Regions from separate parts of the Streptomyces sp. NPDC002676 genome, predicted to be linked through region 3. Evidence: riboswitches for the same ligand, from Rfam matches in the RefSeq annotation. Region 3 holds a riboswitch; each other region holds the start of a gene.
What was found. Region 3 has a riboswitch for cyclic di-AMP ahead of ACWD3E_RS30800 (transglycosylase SLT domain-containing protein). Riboswitches for the same ligand answer to the same signal wherever they lie in the genome.

Region 1: it holds a riboswitch for cyclic di-AMP, as region 3 does, so the genes downstream of both, ACWD3E_RS13705 (transglycosylase family protein) here and ACWD3E_RS30800 (transglycosylase SLT domain-containing protein) in region 3, are expected to answer to the same signal.
Region 2: it holds a riboswitch for cyclic di-AMP, as region 3 does, so the genes downstream of both, ACWD3E_RS19055 (C40 family peptidase) here and ACWD3E_RS30800 (transglycosylase SLT domain-containing protein) in region 3, are expected to answer to the same signal.

The regions. Positions count from the first base shown of each region.
Region 1 is NZ_JBSFVT010000004.1:88,168-93,094, reverse strand. It holds gene ACWD3E_RS13720 (hypothetical protein) at 1-595, shown strand, start outside; gene ACWD3E_RS13715 (cytochrome P450 family protein) at 592-1,875, shown strand; gene ACWD3E_RS13710 (transglycosylase family protein) at 2,066-3,202, shown strand; cyclic di-AMP (ydaO/yuaA leader) riboswitch at 3,386-3,554, shown strand; gene ACWD3E_RS13705 (transglycosylase family protein) at 3,559-4,227, shown strand; gene eno (phosphopyruvate hydratase) at 4,526-4,927, shown strand, end outside.
Region 2 is NZ_JBSFVT010000006.1:133,331-138,257, forward strand. It holds gene bioB (biotin synthase BioB) at 1-9, opposite strand, end outside; gene ACWD3E_RS19035 (8-amino-7-oxononanoate synthase) at 157-1,284, shown strand; gene ACWD3E_RS19040 (DUF397 domain-containing protein) at 1,399-1,623, opposite strand; gene ACWD3E_RS19045 (helix-turn-helix domain-containing protein) at 1,633-2,499, opposite strand; gene ACWD3E_RS19050 (ATP-binding protein) at 2,713-3,171, shown strand; gene ACWD3E_RS19055 (C40 family peptidase) at 3,194-3,667, opposite strand; cyclic di-AMP (ydaO/yuaA leader) riboswitch at 3,671-3,809, opposite strand; gene ACWD3E_RS19060 (hypothetical protein) at 4,243-4,548, opposite strand; gene ACWD3E_RS19065 (ATP-dependent Clp protease proteolytic subunit) at 4,556-4,927, opposite strand, start outside.
Region 3 is NZ_JBSFVT010000014.1:133,161-138,087, reverse strand. It holds gene ACWD3E_RS30815 (ABC transporter ATP-binding protein) at 1-71, opposite strand, end outside; gene ACWD3E_RS30810 (LolA family protein) at 158-1,369, opposite strand; gene ACWD3E_RS30805 (polyprenyl synthetase family protein) at 1,594-2,604, opposite strand; cyclic di-AMP (ydaO/yuaA leader) riboswitch at 3,242-3,422, shown strand; gene ACWD3E_RS30800 (transglycosylase SLT domain-containing protein) at 3,427-3,915, shown strand; gene ACWD3E_RS30795 (HAD family hydrolase) at 3,928-4,740, opposite strand.

The DNA of each region.
Region 1 (4,927 bases), on a different contig from region 3:
CCGCGAACGCGCCAAGCGCTGGCTGCGTACGGCCGCGAAGGCAGGGGACGGGGCGGCGGCGCACGAGCTGGCGGATCTGTTGCTCACGAGCGATGTCAAGGCGGCGAGAGACTGGTATCTGGAGGCGGATCACCTTGGCTACGCCGAAGGGGCCAGGAGCCAGGGCATGTTCCAGCTGATCGAGGGCCAGCGCGAGGCCGCGGAGATTTGGCTGACACGCGCTGCGGACGCGGGTGACGAGCAGGCGGCCGAGTTGCTTGCCGAGTTGCTTGAGGAGGCCGGCCGCGAGCCGAGGCCCTTGGACGACGACTACTTCGACGGGGACGCGGACCCCCTCTACTACCCGCTGGACCCCACTCATCAGGGCGCCCTTCTGGAGATGCGGGGATATCTCGACGAGGCCCGCGAGAAATACGAGAAGGGCTACACGGTGGGCGACTCCTACGGCGCCTACCGTCTCGCCGCCCTCCTCGACAGGGAAGGCAAACCGGACGAGGCCAGGCAGTGGTACCGCAAAGCCGCCGACATGGGTCACCCCGCTGCCCTGAAGGCCCTCGGCGAGACGTCGGACAAGCCGGATACCGTCAAGGGGTGACCAACCAGTTCAACCCCCAGCCCGCCCCCGGCGCCCCCGCCCCCGACCTCTTCACCTGGGAGTTCGCCGCCGACCCGTACCCGGCCTACGCCTGGCTGCGGGAGCACGCCCCCGTGCACCGGACGCGGTTGCCCAGTGGGGTGGAGGCCTGGCTGGTCACCCGGTACGCCGATGCCAAGCAGGCGCTCGCCGACCAGCGGCTGAGCAAGAACCCGGCGCATCATGACGAGCCCGCGCACGCCAAGGGCAAGACCGGCATCCCCGGTGAGCGCAAGGCCGAGCTGATGACGCACCTGCTGAACATCGACCCGCCGGACCACACCCGGCTGCGCCGGCTGGTCAGCAAGGCGTTCACGCCCCGCCGGGTCGCCGAGTTCGCGCCTCGTGTGCAGGAGCTGACCGACCAGCTCATCGACGGGTTCGCGGCGAAGGGTTCCGCCGACCTCATCCACGAGTTCGCCTTCCCGCTCCCCATCTACGCCATCTGCGACCTGCTCGGCGTCCCGCGCGAGGACCAGGACGACTTCCGGGACTGGGCGGGCATGATGATCCGGCACGGCGGAGGGCCCCGGGGCGGTGTGGCCCGTTCGGTGAAGAAGATGCGGGGCTATCTCGCCGAGCTGATCCACCGCAAGCGGGCGGCGCTGCCCGCCGAGCCCGCGCCCGGCGAGGACCTGATCTCGGGTCTGATCCGCGCCTCCGACCACGGAGAGCACCTCACCGAGAACGAGGCCGCCGCCATGGCCTTCATCCTGCTCTTCGCCGGTTTCGAGACGACGGTCAACCTCATCGGGAACGGCACCTACGCCCTGCTCACCCACCCCGAACAGCGGCAGCGGCTCCAGCGGTCCCTCGCCGCCGGGGAACGGGAGCTGCTGGAGACCGGCGTGGAGGAACTGCTCCGCTACGACGGCCCGGTGGAGCTGGCCACCTGGCGGTTCGCCACCCGGCCGCTCACCATCGGCGGGCAGGACATCGCCGCCGGCGACCCGGTGCTCGTCGTGCTCGCCGCGGCCGACCGGGATCCGGAGCGGTTCACCGACCCGGACCGGCTGGACCTGTCCCGCCGGGACAACCAGCACCTCGGCTACGGCCACGGCATCCACTACTGTCTCGGCGCGCCGCTCGCCCGCCTGGAGGGCCAGTTCGCACTCGCCACCCTCCTCACCCGCCTCCCCGATCTGCGGCTCGCGGCGGATCCGGCCGAGCTGCGCTGGCGCGGCGGACTCATCATGCGCGGCCTGCGCACCCTGCCGGTGGAGTTCACGCCCGTCCAGTAGGAGCCGCTCACCCCTCCCACAAGCGCGGCCCGGCCAGGCGAAGATGAAAGACGTACAACTCCGTGATCTTCACGTGATCTGCGCGGCATTAACTTGTGACAAGTGATCGTATGCCGATACGTTCACTCGTCAGCGTGGCGCCCAGCATCACCCGCCGCGCCGGTCCTGCTGTCGCACGAAAGGCTTCCGTATGCTCACCGGGAACGGTCGTCACCGTCGCCCCCGTCAGGCTCCGGCCCTCCTCGTCGCGGCCGGAGTGACCGGCTCCGCGATCGCCATCCCGCTCCTCGGCGCAGCAAGCGCCAGCGCGGCCGACGGCACCACGTGGGACAAGGTGGCCGAGTGTGAGAGCGGCGGCTCCTGGAGCGCCGACACCGGCAATGGTTACTACGGTGGCCTGCAGATTTCCCAGGACGACTGGGACAAGTACGGCGGCACGAAGTACGCCTCCAGCGCCGACCAGGCCAGCCGTTCGCAGCAGATCGCCGTGGCCGAGCGGATCCTCGCCGACCGGGGCACCACTCCCTGGGCCACCTGCGCCCTGCTCAACGGCCTGACCGCGCACTCCGGCTCCGTGGACGTCGACACGGGCGTCGGAAACCCGGGTTCGGACTCGGCCTCCGGCTCGCACGGCTCCGGTGGCTCCTCCGAGTCCGGGCATTCGCCGGAGGACCAGCAGGACCAGCAGGACCAGCAGGACCAGCAGGACCAGCAGGGTCAGGATTCGTCCGACTCCGCCGACACTTCGGACTCATCCGGTCTGTCGGATTCGTCGCCTTCGTCACCCTCTTCGCCGTCGTCATCCCCGTCGCGGTCGTCCGACTCCTCGGACGCCACCGCCAAGCCGTCCCCGAGTGCGAGCCGTGGCGCGGGCGAGGGCGGCGACTCCGAGGGCTCCGGCAAGGGCGGCGAAACCCCCAAGTCCGACAAATCCACATCATCCGACACTCAAAACGGGCAGGGGGACGGTGGCGCCACCACGGACCCCGCAACGGACGACTCGGACAATTCCTGGCAGAACGGCGGCTCTTGGAGCCTCGTCGACACCGGCTCGCTCAGTAGTGGTGGACGTCACCGTGGCGTCAGTGCGGACGAAAGCGTGACAAACGGTCAGAACGCCACCCGGTCCGGTCGTCATGCGTCCCGCGATGCGAGCACCTACGAGGTCCGTGAGGGCGACACTCTCTGCGCCATCGCCGACTCCCTTGACGTCGACGGCGGATGGCGCGCGCTCTACGGCCACAACAAGAAGGTCATCGGCGCCGACCCGAACCACATCGCCGCCGGTCAGACCCTGGAAATCGGTGCGGAAACGGGCCAGAAGTAGCGGGAGTTGACGCCCCACTAAGCGCCTGAATGTCCGGTTTGGTGAAAGTGTGGGATGAGTCTCAGAAGCCCTGATCGTCTTTGAAATTCCGCGGATCGCGTGGCTACGGTCAAGGCCGCTCGTCACCACGAGCCCCGGCAGTCGCAACGCCGAATCCTGCCAGCGGTTGCCCGGGAACAGTCGTCGCATCATGCGCCGTAGGCAGGAGCGGGGGACCCAAGGTAAGTGCCAAAACCGGCAGTTGACGTCGGTTGCGGCTTGGGGTGAAGCCGTGTCCCGAAAGGGCCGCGGCCGGGCAACTCAACCGGCCCGAACCCGACAGCTCACCTCGCAGGCGTCGGTGAGGGGATCGATCCATGCTGTTCACCGGTAAGGGCAAGCACCGCCGCCCGTTCAAGGCCACCCGCGCCATCGCACTCGCCGGAGTCGCCGGCGCCGCTGTCGCCGCCCCGCTCATGGCGGCCGGCAACGCCTCCGCCGCCACCGCCGCCGAGTGGGACAAGGTCGCCCAGTGCGAGTCCGGCGGCAACTGGTCCATCAACACCGGTAACGGCTTCTACGGCGGCCTGCAGTTCTCCGCCTCCACCTGGGCCGCGTACGGCGGCACCGCCTACGCCCCGCAGGCCAACCAGGCCACCAAGGCGCAGCAGATCACCGTCGCCGAGAAGGTCCTCGCCGCCCAGGGCAAGGGCGCCTGGCCGGTCTGCGGCACGGGCCTGTCGAACACGCCGTACAACGGCACCGCGGCGGCCCCGAAGGCCACCGCCACCCGCTCCACCGGCCAGGCCGCCTCCCGCTCCGCCGAGCGTACGGCCCCGGCCAAGAGCGCGACCGTCACCACCCCGACCGGCAAGAAGGTCAAGAAGGGCGACGGCGAGTACAAGGTCGTCAAGGACGACACCCTCAGCACCATCGCCGAGAAGCACGGCGTCAAGGGCGGCTGGAAGAAGCTGTTCGACCTGAACAAGGACATCGTCCAGGACGCCGACCTGATCTACCCGGGTCAGCAGCTGCACCTGAAGTAAGGCGCGGCCCCCAGTCCCCCCGCCCCGGCGCGTGTTCCCCCGTACGCGCCGGGGCGGGGCTTTTCCGTCCCCGCTGTTCGCCGCTCCCCTCCCCGCTTTCCGCCGCACTTTCCCCACTCTTCACCCGGGGGCTACCCGGGAACCCCTTTGTTCCGGGCGTGAACAATGGGTACCGTTTGCCTGTCCACGGGACGGTCGGTCGATGGCCGACGCCCCATGGACGGTTAGGCTCTAGGCGCAAGGCACAGCCCGCAAAGGCACACGCCCCGCACTTCCAGCGTCACATCCCAAGAAGGAGATGCTCGTGCCGTCCATCGACGTCGTCGTAGCCCGGGAAATCCTGGACTCCCGAGGCAACCCCACGGTCGAGGTCGAGGTCGGCCTCGACGACGGCAGCACGGGTCGTGCCGCCGTCCCGTCCGGCGCCTCCACCGGCGCCTTCGAGGCCATCGAGCTGCGCGACGGTGACCCCAACCGCTACCTGGGCAAGGGTGTCGAGAAGGCCGTCCTCGCCGTCATCGAGCAGATCGGCCCGGAGCTGGTCGGCTACGACGCCACCGAGCAGCGCCTGATCGACCAGGCCATGTTCGACCTGGACGCCACCGACAACAAGGGCTCCCTCGGCGCCAACGCCATCCTCGGCGTCTCCCTGGCCGTGGCCCACGCCGCCTCCGAGGCCAGCGACCTCCCGCTCTTCCGC
Region 2 (4,927 bases), on a different contig from region 3:
CAGGTCCATGAGGTCTGATCCTGTCTTACGCGACCGCCCCGGGCCAATGTGAGTTTGAACAACGCGGACGGTTCACCGTGTGGGTATCGCCACACCCTGGGCGGCTCGGCGTCCGGCTAGGGTCTGTCCGCTACCTACAAATGCCCCGGAGGACCCATGGCGTTCGGCTGGATCGACGAGCAGGCCGAGGCGCGCCGCCGCGCCGGACTCGTACGGACGCTGCGCCCGCGCCCCGCCGACTCGCCGCTGCTGGACCTCGCGAGCAACGACTACCTGGGCCTGGCCCACCACCCCGACGTCGCCGAGGGAGCCGCCCAGGCCGCCCGGGCGTGGGGCGGCGGCTCCACCGGTTCCCGGCTGGTCACCGGCACCACCGAACTCCACACCGAGCTGGAGCGCGAACTGGCGGAGTTCTGCGGCTTCGAGGCGGCTCTGGTCTTTTCGTCCGGTTATGCCGCGAACCTGGCCGCCGTGACCGCGCTGGGCCCGCACGGCTCGCTGATCGTCTCGGACGCGGGCAACCACGCCTCGCTGATCGACGGCTGCCGGCTCGCCCGGGGCAGCACGCAGGTGGTCGGGCACGCCGACCCGGAGGCCGTGTGCAAGGCGCTGAGCACGCACGAGGGACCGGCGATCGTCGTCTCCGACACCGTGTTCTCCGTCGACGGCGACGCGGCCCCGCTGGCCGAACTGGCCGCGGCGTGCCGGGAGCACGGCGCCGGGCTGGTCGTGGACGACGCCCACGGGCTCGGCGTGCTGGGTGACGGCGGCCGGGGAGCGCCGAACGAGGCCGGGCTCGCGGGCGCGGACGACGTGGTCGTCACGGCCACGCTGTCCAAGTCGCTGGGCAGCCAGGGCGGGGTGGTGCTGGGCCCGGCCCGGGTGATCGACCACCTGGTCAACGCGGCCCGGACGTTCATCTTCGACACCGGCCTCGCCCCCGCCGCGGCGGGGGCGGCGCTGGCGGCGCTGCGGCTGCTGCGCCGTGAGCCGGAGCGGGCGGCACGGGCCCGTGAGGTGGCCGCGGAACTGCACGCACGCCTGACCGCCGCGGGTCTGGAAGCGGTGCGTCCGGACGCCGCGGTGGTCTCGGTGCGGGCCCCGTCCCCGGAGAGCGCCGTGCGCTGGGCGGCCGACTGCCGTTCGGCCGGTCTTGCCGTGGGCTGCTTCCGTCCTCCTTCCGTGCCCGACGGCATCTCGCGGCTGCGGCTGACCGCCCGCGCGGACCTCTCCGGGTCCGAGATCGAACGCGCTGTACGGGTCATCGACGAGGCGCGACCATGAGTCGGCGTGACACGGCCGGGCTTCGCACGCATCTGATCGGATCTGATCGGTAGCGGTTGGTCGGGGTCAGGGTCAGGGTCGGGGTCGGGGTCGGGGTCGGTCGGGATCCGCGGGTCACCGGAGCGCGGCCACGAACCCCGCCCAGCTCCCGGGGGAGAAGAGCAGCGCGGGTCCGGCCGGGTTCTTGGAGTCGCGCACGGCGAGCAGTCCGGCCCGCGGGCCGGAGCGCGGCCGGGCCGTCTCCACGCAGTTGTTCGCTCCCGTGCTGTAGCTGCTGCGCAGCCATTGCGCATCGTGCAGATCGGTACTGATCGGGACGTGCCGAGGCAGTACTGACATGGTGCCTCCTTACGCGCCGTCACCTATCCCGGCGATGTAATCCAACGATTCCTCGGGTGAAAGGGCGTGGATGCGAAGGGTGTTGAAGGCCTCCGAGTAAGCCACGAGGTCTTCTTTCCGTTCCAGATAGAGGCTACTCGTCAATTGGTCGAGAACAACCACGTCCAGATCAGAAGTGCTCGGAAATGAGAAGATTACGAAAGGTCCCGTGAGGCCGACATGTGCCCCGGCTCCGAACGGAAGTACCTGTAGCCGTACTTGGGGCAGCCGCGCCGCCTGCAGCAACCGCTCCAGCTGCCGGGCCATCACCTCCGGGCCGCCGACCTCGCGCCGGAGCACCGCCTCGTCCAGTACGGCGTCCAGGTGCAGCGGCGGATCCGAGTGGAGCACGTCCTGCCTGGCCAGACGCACTTCCACTAACGCGTCCAGCGCCTCCTCGTCCAGGCTCTTCACGGCCGCCCGGGTCACCGCGCGGGCGTACTCGGGCGTCTGGAGCAGACCCGGGACCACCGTGGTCTCCAGGGTGCGCATGCCACTGGCCTGTGACTCGAGGCTGATGAAATCGCGATAGGTCGGCGGCAATACCCCGCGGTACGCATGCCACCAGCGGTTGCGTGCGCCGACCGCGTTCTCCTCGGCACCGGCCAACAACAGTAGTAACTCACGGAGTTGGGCGTCCCGAACCGCGTACGCGTCCAGGAGTATGCGCACATCGGCCGGTTTCACGCCGCTGGCACCCGTCTCGATACGGCTCACTTTCGACTGGTGCCAGCCCACCAGCCGGGCGGCCTCGCCACTCGTGAGCCCAGCCTCGGCGCGCAGCGTGCGCAGTTCGGCGCCCAGTTTGCGGCGGCGCACCGCGGGACCGTTCTGCATGGGCTCCTCCTTACTCCTTCCGGGCCGCCCAAATACGTGCTCCCGTCGCAGAGTTCACCGCTTTGAGCGACAGATATATGCATATCTTGGTGGATCGCTCCCCTGACCGGCCCGGTAATGGCAGTCTGGCGAAGAAGCACCAGTCCGGGACCGTACTCGAACCATCCGCTCCTTTGTCGGACTCCGGTCCCGTGGGAAAGGGACGACCTCGCCATGGCAGACCATCTGGAAGCATCCGTCACTCTGCCGAGCGATCCGGCCTCGGTCTCCGTCGCCCGCTCCTACGTCGTGGGCACCCTCGCGGAGTGGGGCCTGCCGTCGGACACCGACGTGGCCGACACCGTGCGACTCATCGTCTCCGAACTCGCCACGAACGCCGTACAGCACACCTTCGGCCAGTCACCCACCTTCACGGTCGACATCGCGCTGCACCGTGACGAACACCTGCGCATCGGCGTCACAGACAGTCATCCACGCTTTCCGAAGAGACTGCCCGCCGCGGTCCAGCAGGACAACGGCCGCGGCATGGTCATCATCCGCTGGCTCACCGCCGAGTGCGGCGGCAAACTCCGCGTCCGCCCCACCCGCGAGGGCGGCAAGACGGTCTCCATCGAGCTCCCGTGGACGATCCCGGCCGAACCGGTGCCGGCGGCCGGCCAGCAGGAGCCCTGACCGTCCACGGGGTGAGGAGCCCTCAGCTGACCCGGCCGTACCAGACGCTCCGCGTCCAGATCCTCTCCAGCTTCACCACGTCACCCGTCTTCGGGGCGTGCCAGATCTTCCCGTGTCCGGCGTAGATGCCGACGTGGTAGATGCTCGAACCCGAGTGGAAGAACACCAGGTCGCCCGCCCTGCGGCTGCCGGCCGAGATGTGGTGCGTCTTGTTGTACTGCTGGGCGGCCGTACGCGGCAGGGTCTTGCCCACCTTCTTGTACGAATAGAGCGTCAGCCCCGAGCAGTCGAACCTGCGCGGCCCGCTGGCGCCCCACTGGTACGGGGCGCCCCTCTTGGAGGCCGCGACCTGGAGCGCCTTCGTGGCCGTGGTGGCGGCCGAGGCCTCGGTGGCCAGACCCGGGACCGCGATCGTGCCGCCCACGGCGGCGAGAGTGAGTGCCGAGGCCGTGCCGGCCCGGGCCATCAGTGACGGGACACGATTGAGCGCAGTCATGCGCAACCCTTCGTCAGCCGCCTGTGAAGGATGACCTGTCGGATTCGGGCTGGCGAAGTTGCCCGGCCGCGTTGCCGCGGCTTCACCCCAAGGGCCTGCTCGGAACCTCCGCCCGTCCGCGCTGTGCGGACGAACCTCCGTTCCGGCGACCCGCCTTGCTCGGGTCCTCCACTCCTGCCGATCCACTCCTGTCGACCTGTCGTCCGGGCGGCGGCAGGACTCGGCGTCCGCCCGGACCGCCCCGCCGCGGTGGCGGGGGCTTGTCGTCGGACAGGGATCTTCACCCACAGGTGTCCGAAAATCCCAATGGAATCGGGGATTTGTGGTGTTACTCACCACTCACCCGTTCGGGTGGACATGGGTGCGTTCGAGACACCGTCAGTTCCCTTACAGGGCCCCGGACCTGGGACGGAGCGCGTTCGGGCCCCCTCGGACGAGCGCCGTGCGCAAGCCGAGGGGGCCCGGAAAAGGATCCGTGAATACGCCGGCCGTGGGTCCGCCGTTCGGGCCGTTTCAACTCCCGCCCGGGCGCGGCTTCGACACGCGGTTCCCGGCGTCTCGGATATGTGTCCGGATCAGCCGACACCGTCGGGCGGGAGCGCGACGCGAGCGGTACGGCGCTCACCGTCGAGCACCCGCAAAGCCCGTGCCAGCGTGTCCCCGTGCAGCTCCGTCTCACCCCGACGGTGCATCAGCACCAGCGCGTCGCGCAGCTCGGACGCCTTGTGCACCAGCGCCTGCGCCGCGCGCAGCCCGCGGTAGGTGTCACCGTCGTGCGCCGGGTTGATCCGGCCCAGCAGATCGACGGTCTCCAGGTAACGGTCTATCAACTCGCCCTCGGCCCGTGTCAGCGCGGGCAGCGGAGGCAGGTCCGGCAGCATCGGCGGCTCACCCGGCCTCGGGCGCGCCGGGCACGGTCCTGCGGCTGGGGACGACGCCGTCCACCAGTCCGTACTCCAGCGCTGCCGTGGCGTCCAGGATCAGATCCCGCTCCAGGTCCCGGTCGACCTGCTCCTCCGTACGGCCGGTGTGCCGCGCGAGCATCTCCGCCGTCAGGGTGCGCACCCGCTCCAACTCCTGGGCCTGGATGACGAGGTCGCTGGGCATCCCCCGCACCGGCTCGCCGAGACCGGGCTGTTCGATCACCATCCGCGCTCCCGGCAGCGTGAACCGCCTGCCCGGGGCCCCGGCCGCGAGCAGGACGGCGGCGGTCCCGGCGGCCTGCCCCAGGCAGTAGGTCCCCACCGGGCAACTGACGTA
Region 3 (4,927 bases):
AGGCCGCGCGTGGCGATGACGCTCGCCACCGCGTCCCCGGGCTCCCGCTGCGTGGCGGACGGTGCGTCCATCGGCTCCCTCGTCTCGTCGTGCTCCAGTCGTACGCCAGGGGGACCCGTGAGCCCCCCTGCCCCGGTTCACCGCCCCTGATTCGGGGTTACTTCCCCTCGTTCGCCGCCTTCACCAGCGCGTCCTTGGTGACCGTGCCGACATACACCTTGCCGTTGTCCGTGATCAGGGCGTTGACCAGGCGGGTGTGGAAGACGGTGCCCTTGCCGAACTTCCCGGAGACCTTGTCGCCGAGCGAGCCGAGGAAGCCGCCGAACGCACCGCCCTTGTCGCCGCTGGGCATGCCGCCCTTGGCGCCGGTGTCGAAGACGGCTATGGAGTTCCAGCCCTTGCCGAGGACGTCATGGCCCCCCATGCCCGCCATGCCCTTGCCGAAGTCCTCGCCGGGCCTCGGCGCGTGCTGCCGTGCCCTGGACTCCTTCTTCTCCTCGGTGACCTTCGCACCCTTGGGCGGGGTGAAGTCGAAGGTGCGGGCGGCCGGTTCGGCGAAGGAGACCTGGGTGAAGCCGACGTCGAGGACGGCAGCGCCGCCGCTCGCCGGGGTCAGCGTGAACTTCAGCGGCTGACCCGTCTTCGCGTCCACGGCGATACTGATCGCGCCGACCGTGCTGCCGGACTGCCTGGGCTTGATCAGCAGCTTGTAGGCGTCGCGGCCGGCGACCTGGGCGGTGCCGTCGACGGTGACGGACGTGGTGTCGTCCACCGACTTCAGGGCCTGGTCGGCGAAGTCCTTGGGCGTGGCCGGGGGCTCGGCCCGGTGCTCCTTGGCCGAGCCGGCCGAGGAGCCGTGGTAGACCTCGTTGCTCTTGCTGTCGTAGCCCCACACGTCCTTGCCGTTGTGGATGAGGCTGTACTCGGCGCCGCTCTCCAGCAGCGACAGCTTCTGCCGGTCCGGGCCGTCGAGGGCCACGCGCAGGGTGTGCGTGCCGGAGACCAGCTCGGTGAGCTTCGCCTTCGGGTCCGCGGTCGAGCCGTCGCCGTGGCCGCCCCGGGCCGCGCCGGACATCAGGCTGTTCTCCAGGCCGCCGAAGTTCGGCAGGCCGAGGTCGGTGTCGATCTTCACCGTGCCGGACAGCTGCTGCACGTCCGACTTGGCTATCTTCTCGATGAGCTGCTGTGCGGTGATCTTCGGCAGGTCGGGGTCACCGGAGGCGGCGAGCGCCGGGACGAGCCCGATCGTGGCCGCCGCCACCCCCACCACCGCGACCGGGACGACGTACCGGGCGGCCTTGCGGCGTCCGGTACGCAGGTCCCCGTCCTGCGCGACGTCCATTGCGTCGTCGGATTCGTACGGTGCCATGTGTGCCTTACCTCCGTCGTCGGCGGCGGCTGTCCTCACGCTGGTCCACCTGAGCCGCCATTCTCACCCGAATCGGTGAGGAGTGGTGATTTCCGTGGTTCCCATCTGACCAAATCGGCCGTGAGGAAGCGTCAGACCTCGGAGCCAACTCCGTGTACGCCTGCGGTATGACACGAAAGGGCGGCAGCTCCACCCGACCCGTAGGGGTCGTCCCGAAGCCGGGCTCAGCCGGCCCGGAACACCACCGCGTCGCACAGTTCCGTCAGCGCCGCCTTGGCGTCGCACTCGGGCAGCGGGGCCAGCGCGGCGCGCGCCTCCTCGGCGTAGCGGACGGCGTCCCGGCGGGCCTGCTCCAGCGCGGGGTGTGCGCGCAGCGCGGCGAGCACCTCGGCGTGCCGGGCGTCGTCGCTGAGGTCGGAGTCCAGCAGCTCGCACAGCGCGAGGTCCTCGGGCAGCCCCAGCTTGGCCGCCCGCTCGCGCAGCCGGAGCACGGGCAGGGTCGGGATGCCTTCGCGCAGGTCGGTGCCGGGGGTCTTGCCGGACTCGTGCGAGTCGGAGGCGATGTCCAGGACGTCGTCCGAGAGCTGGAAGGCGACACCGAGCCGCTCGCCGTACTGGGTGAGGACGTCGACGACCGTCTCGTCGGCGCCGGACATCATGGCGCCGAACCGGCACGAAACCGCCACCAGCGCACCCGTCTTGCCGCTGAGCACGTCCAGGTAGTGGTCGACCGGGTTACGGCCGTCCGAGGGACCCGCGGTCTCCAGGATCTGACCGGTCACCAGCCGTTCGAAGGCGAGGGCCTGCACCCGGACCGCCTCGGGGCCGAGGTCGGCGAGGATCTGGGAGGCGCGGGCGAAGAGGAAGTCGCCGGTGAGGACCGCGACGGAGTTGCCCCAGCGGGTGTTGACGCTGTCCACACCGCGGCGCACGGCGGCCTCGTCCATGACGTCGTCGTGGTAGAGCGTGGCGAGGTGGGTCAGCTCCACGACGACGGCGGACGGCACCACGTTCGGCGCGTACGGGTCACCGAAGCGCGCCGCGAGCATCACGAGCAGCGGCCGGAAACGCTTCCCGCCGGCCCGGACGAGGTGCTGCGCGGCCTCGGTGATGAACGGGACCTCGCTCTTGGTGGCTTCGAGCAAACCTTCCTCGACAGCCGCCAATCCGGCCTGGACATCGGCTTCGAGAGCCTGGTCCCGCACGCTCAGCCCGAACGGCCCGACGACGGTCACGAGGGGTCTCCTGTCTGCTGTGTCTCTGTTGGCGATTACACGGTTTGTCGATAGGTCGCCGCTATCACTTCAAGTCAGCGTATCCGGTCCGCTTTCGATCACCGATAGCGCCCACCGCTCGAGACACTCATGCACATCCGTACGTCCTACCCCCACGACTCCCACCGGCGGACGGTACGAGGGGGTACGCGCACGTATGGCGGACCCCGCCGGACGCGCCGGCCCCCGCGCCGCGTCGGCGAGTCGCGACGGGAGCCGTGGCCGGCCACCGAACCCTCCGAAATCAGCTGTGACGCGGACCACTTTCCCGTCTCCAATGGGTGAAGCAAATCCCCTGAAACCCCCGAATCGCCTGAATCCCCTTAATACCTCATGCCTGATTTGCCATATTTTGCCCATTCGTGAGTTGGGTCACTCACGCCCACCGGAACGCCTCGCCGGGAATAGTCGCCCCCACCCCTTCCCACCCCTTGCCGCAAAGGCGAGTTGAGTGTTGGCAACTGCAAAGGATCAAGTACCACATTCAGAACAGATCAAGGTCAACTGGGTTGATCTACGAATCTGGTACTTGTTCCGGACATGTGCTCTCGCATACGTTCCGGGCCATCAGGCGGACGCCGAATCCTGCCGCCGCCTGAAAGACCCATCGACGAACTCATTTCGTACGGCAGGAGCGGGGGACCCAGGTATGCCGCCGGCCCGGTCGACACATGTCGCACCGGAACGGCTAGGGGTGAAGTCGTGCCGTCTCGACGGCCCGGCCGGGCACTCCCCAGCCCGAACCCGACAGCTCACCTCGCAGGCGCCGGAGAGGACTTCCCCATGTCTGCTGCCGTTCAGCCCCGCCGCACCCGGAACAACCGCCTCCTCCGCGCGCTCGCCGCCGCCGGCACCGGCGTCGCCGTACTCGCGATCCCGCTCATCGGCGCCACGAGCGCATCCGCCGCCGGCGGGACGACGACGACCGCCGCCACCACCCTCGCGGGGTACCCGAACAACCTCGACGGCTGGATCCGCGAGTCGCTCGCGATCATGGCTCAGAAGGGCATCCCGGGCAGCTACAACGGCATCTACCGCAACATCATCCGGGAGTCCTCGGGCAACCCCAACGCCATCAACCTCTGGGACTCCAACGCGGCCAAGGGCATCCCGTCCAAGGGCCTGCTCCAGGTCATCGACCCGACGTTCAACACGTACCACGTGGCCGGAACGTCGTTCAACATCTACGACCCCGTCGCGAACATCACCGCCGCCTGCAACTACGCCGCCGCGCGCTACGGTTCGATCGACAACGTCTTCAGCGCGTACTGACATACCCCCCGGTCAGTCGGTCGGGAACAGTCTTTCGAGGACGACGGCGATGCCGTCGTCCTCGTTCGACTTGGTGAGCTCGTCGGCGACCGCCTTGAGTTCGGGGTGCGCGTTGGCCATGGCGACGCCGCGGCCGGCCCAGGCGAACATCGGGATGTCGTTGGGCATGTCGCCGAAGGCGAGAGCCTGTTCGGCGCCGATCCCCAGCAGGTCGGCGGCGAGCGCGAGCCCGGTCGCCTTGGTCACCCCGCCGGGCTGGAGCTCCACGGTGCCCGGCCCCGACATGGTGACCGTCGCCAGCGAGCCCACGACCGAGCGCGCGAGTGCCGCCAGCGCGTCGTCGGACAGGTCGGGATGGCGCAGCAGCACCTTGCTGATGGGCTCCGCCCACAGATCGTCGCGGCGGCCGACCCGCACCGCGGGCAGGGTCGGATGGGGCATCCGGTACCCGGGCTCGATGAGCGTGAGCCCGTCCACGCCGTCCTGGTCGACGGCCGCGTGGACCTGCCCGACCTCGGCCTCGATCTTGCCGAGCGCGGTCTCGGCCAGCTCCCGGTCGAGCCGCACCGACCGCACCAGGCGGTCGGCTCCGGCGTCGTACACCTGCGCGCCCTGCCCACACACCGCGAGCCCCGTATATCCGAGGTCGTCCAGCAGGGGCCGCACCCTGGGTGCCGGGCGGCCCGTCACCACCAGGTGCCGGGCGCCGGCCCGCGCCACCCGCGCGAGCGCGGCGCGCGACCGGTCGGAGACGGTGTCGTCGCCGCGCAGCAGCGTCCCGTCCAGGTCGGTGGCGATCAGTGAATACGCGGGGGAGGCGGCCATGATCAGAGAATACGGACCTCGCGCCCCACCCGACTCCCCCTGTCACCCTGTGCACTTATGTACTTCCCAGCCCCAAGTGGGGCCATCCGCTTGCCTGATGGCCTCCTTCGTAGGAGTGGAGCGGCCTCAGCCATGGGCCGCCTGCGGACCGGATCCACCCCGTCCGCCCCCAAAGGCAGCCAAGCCG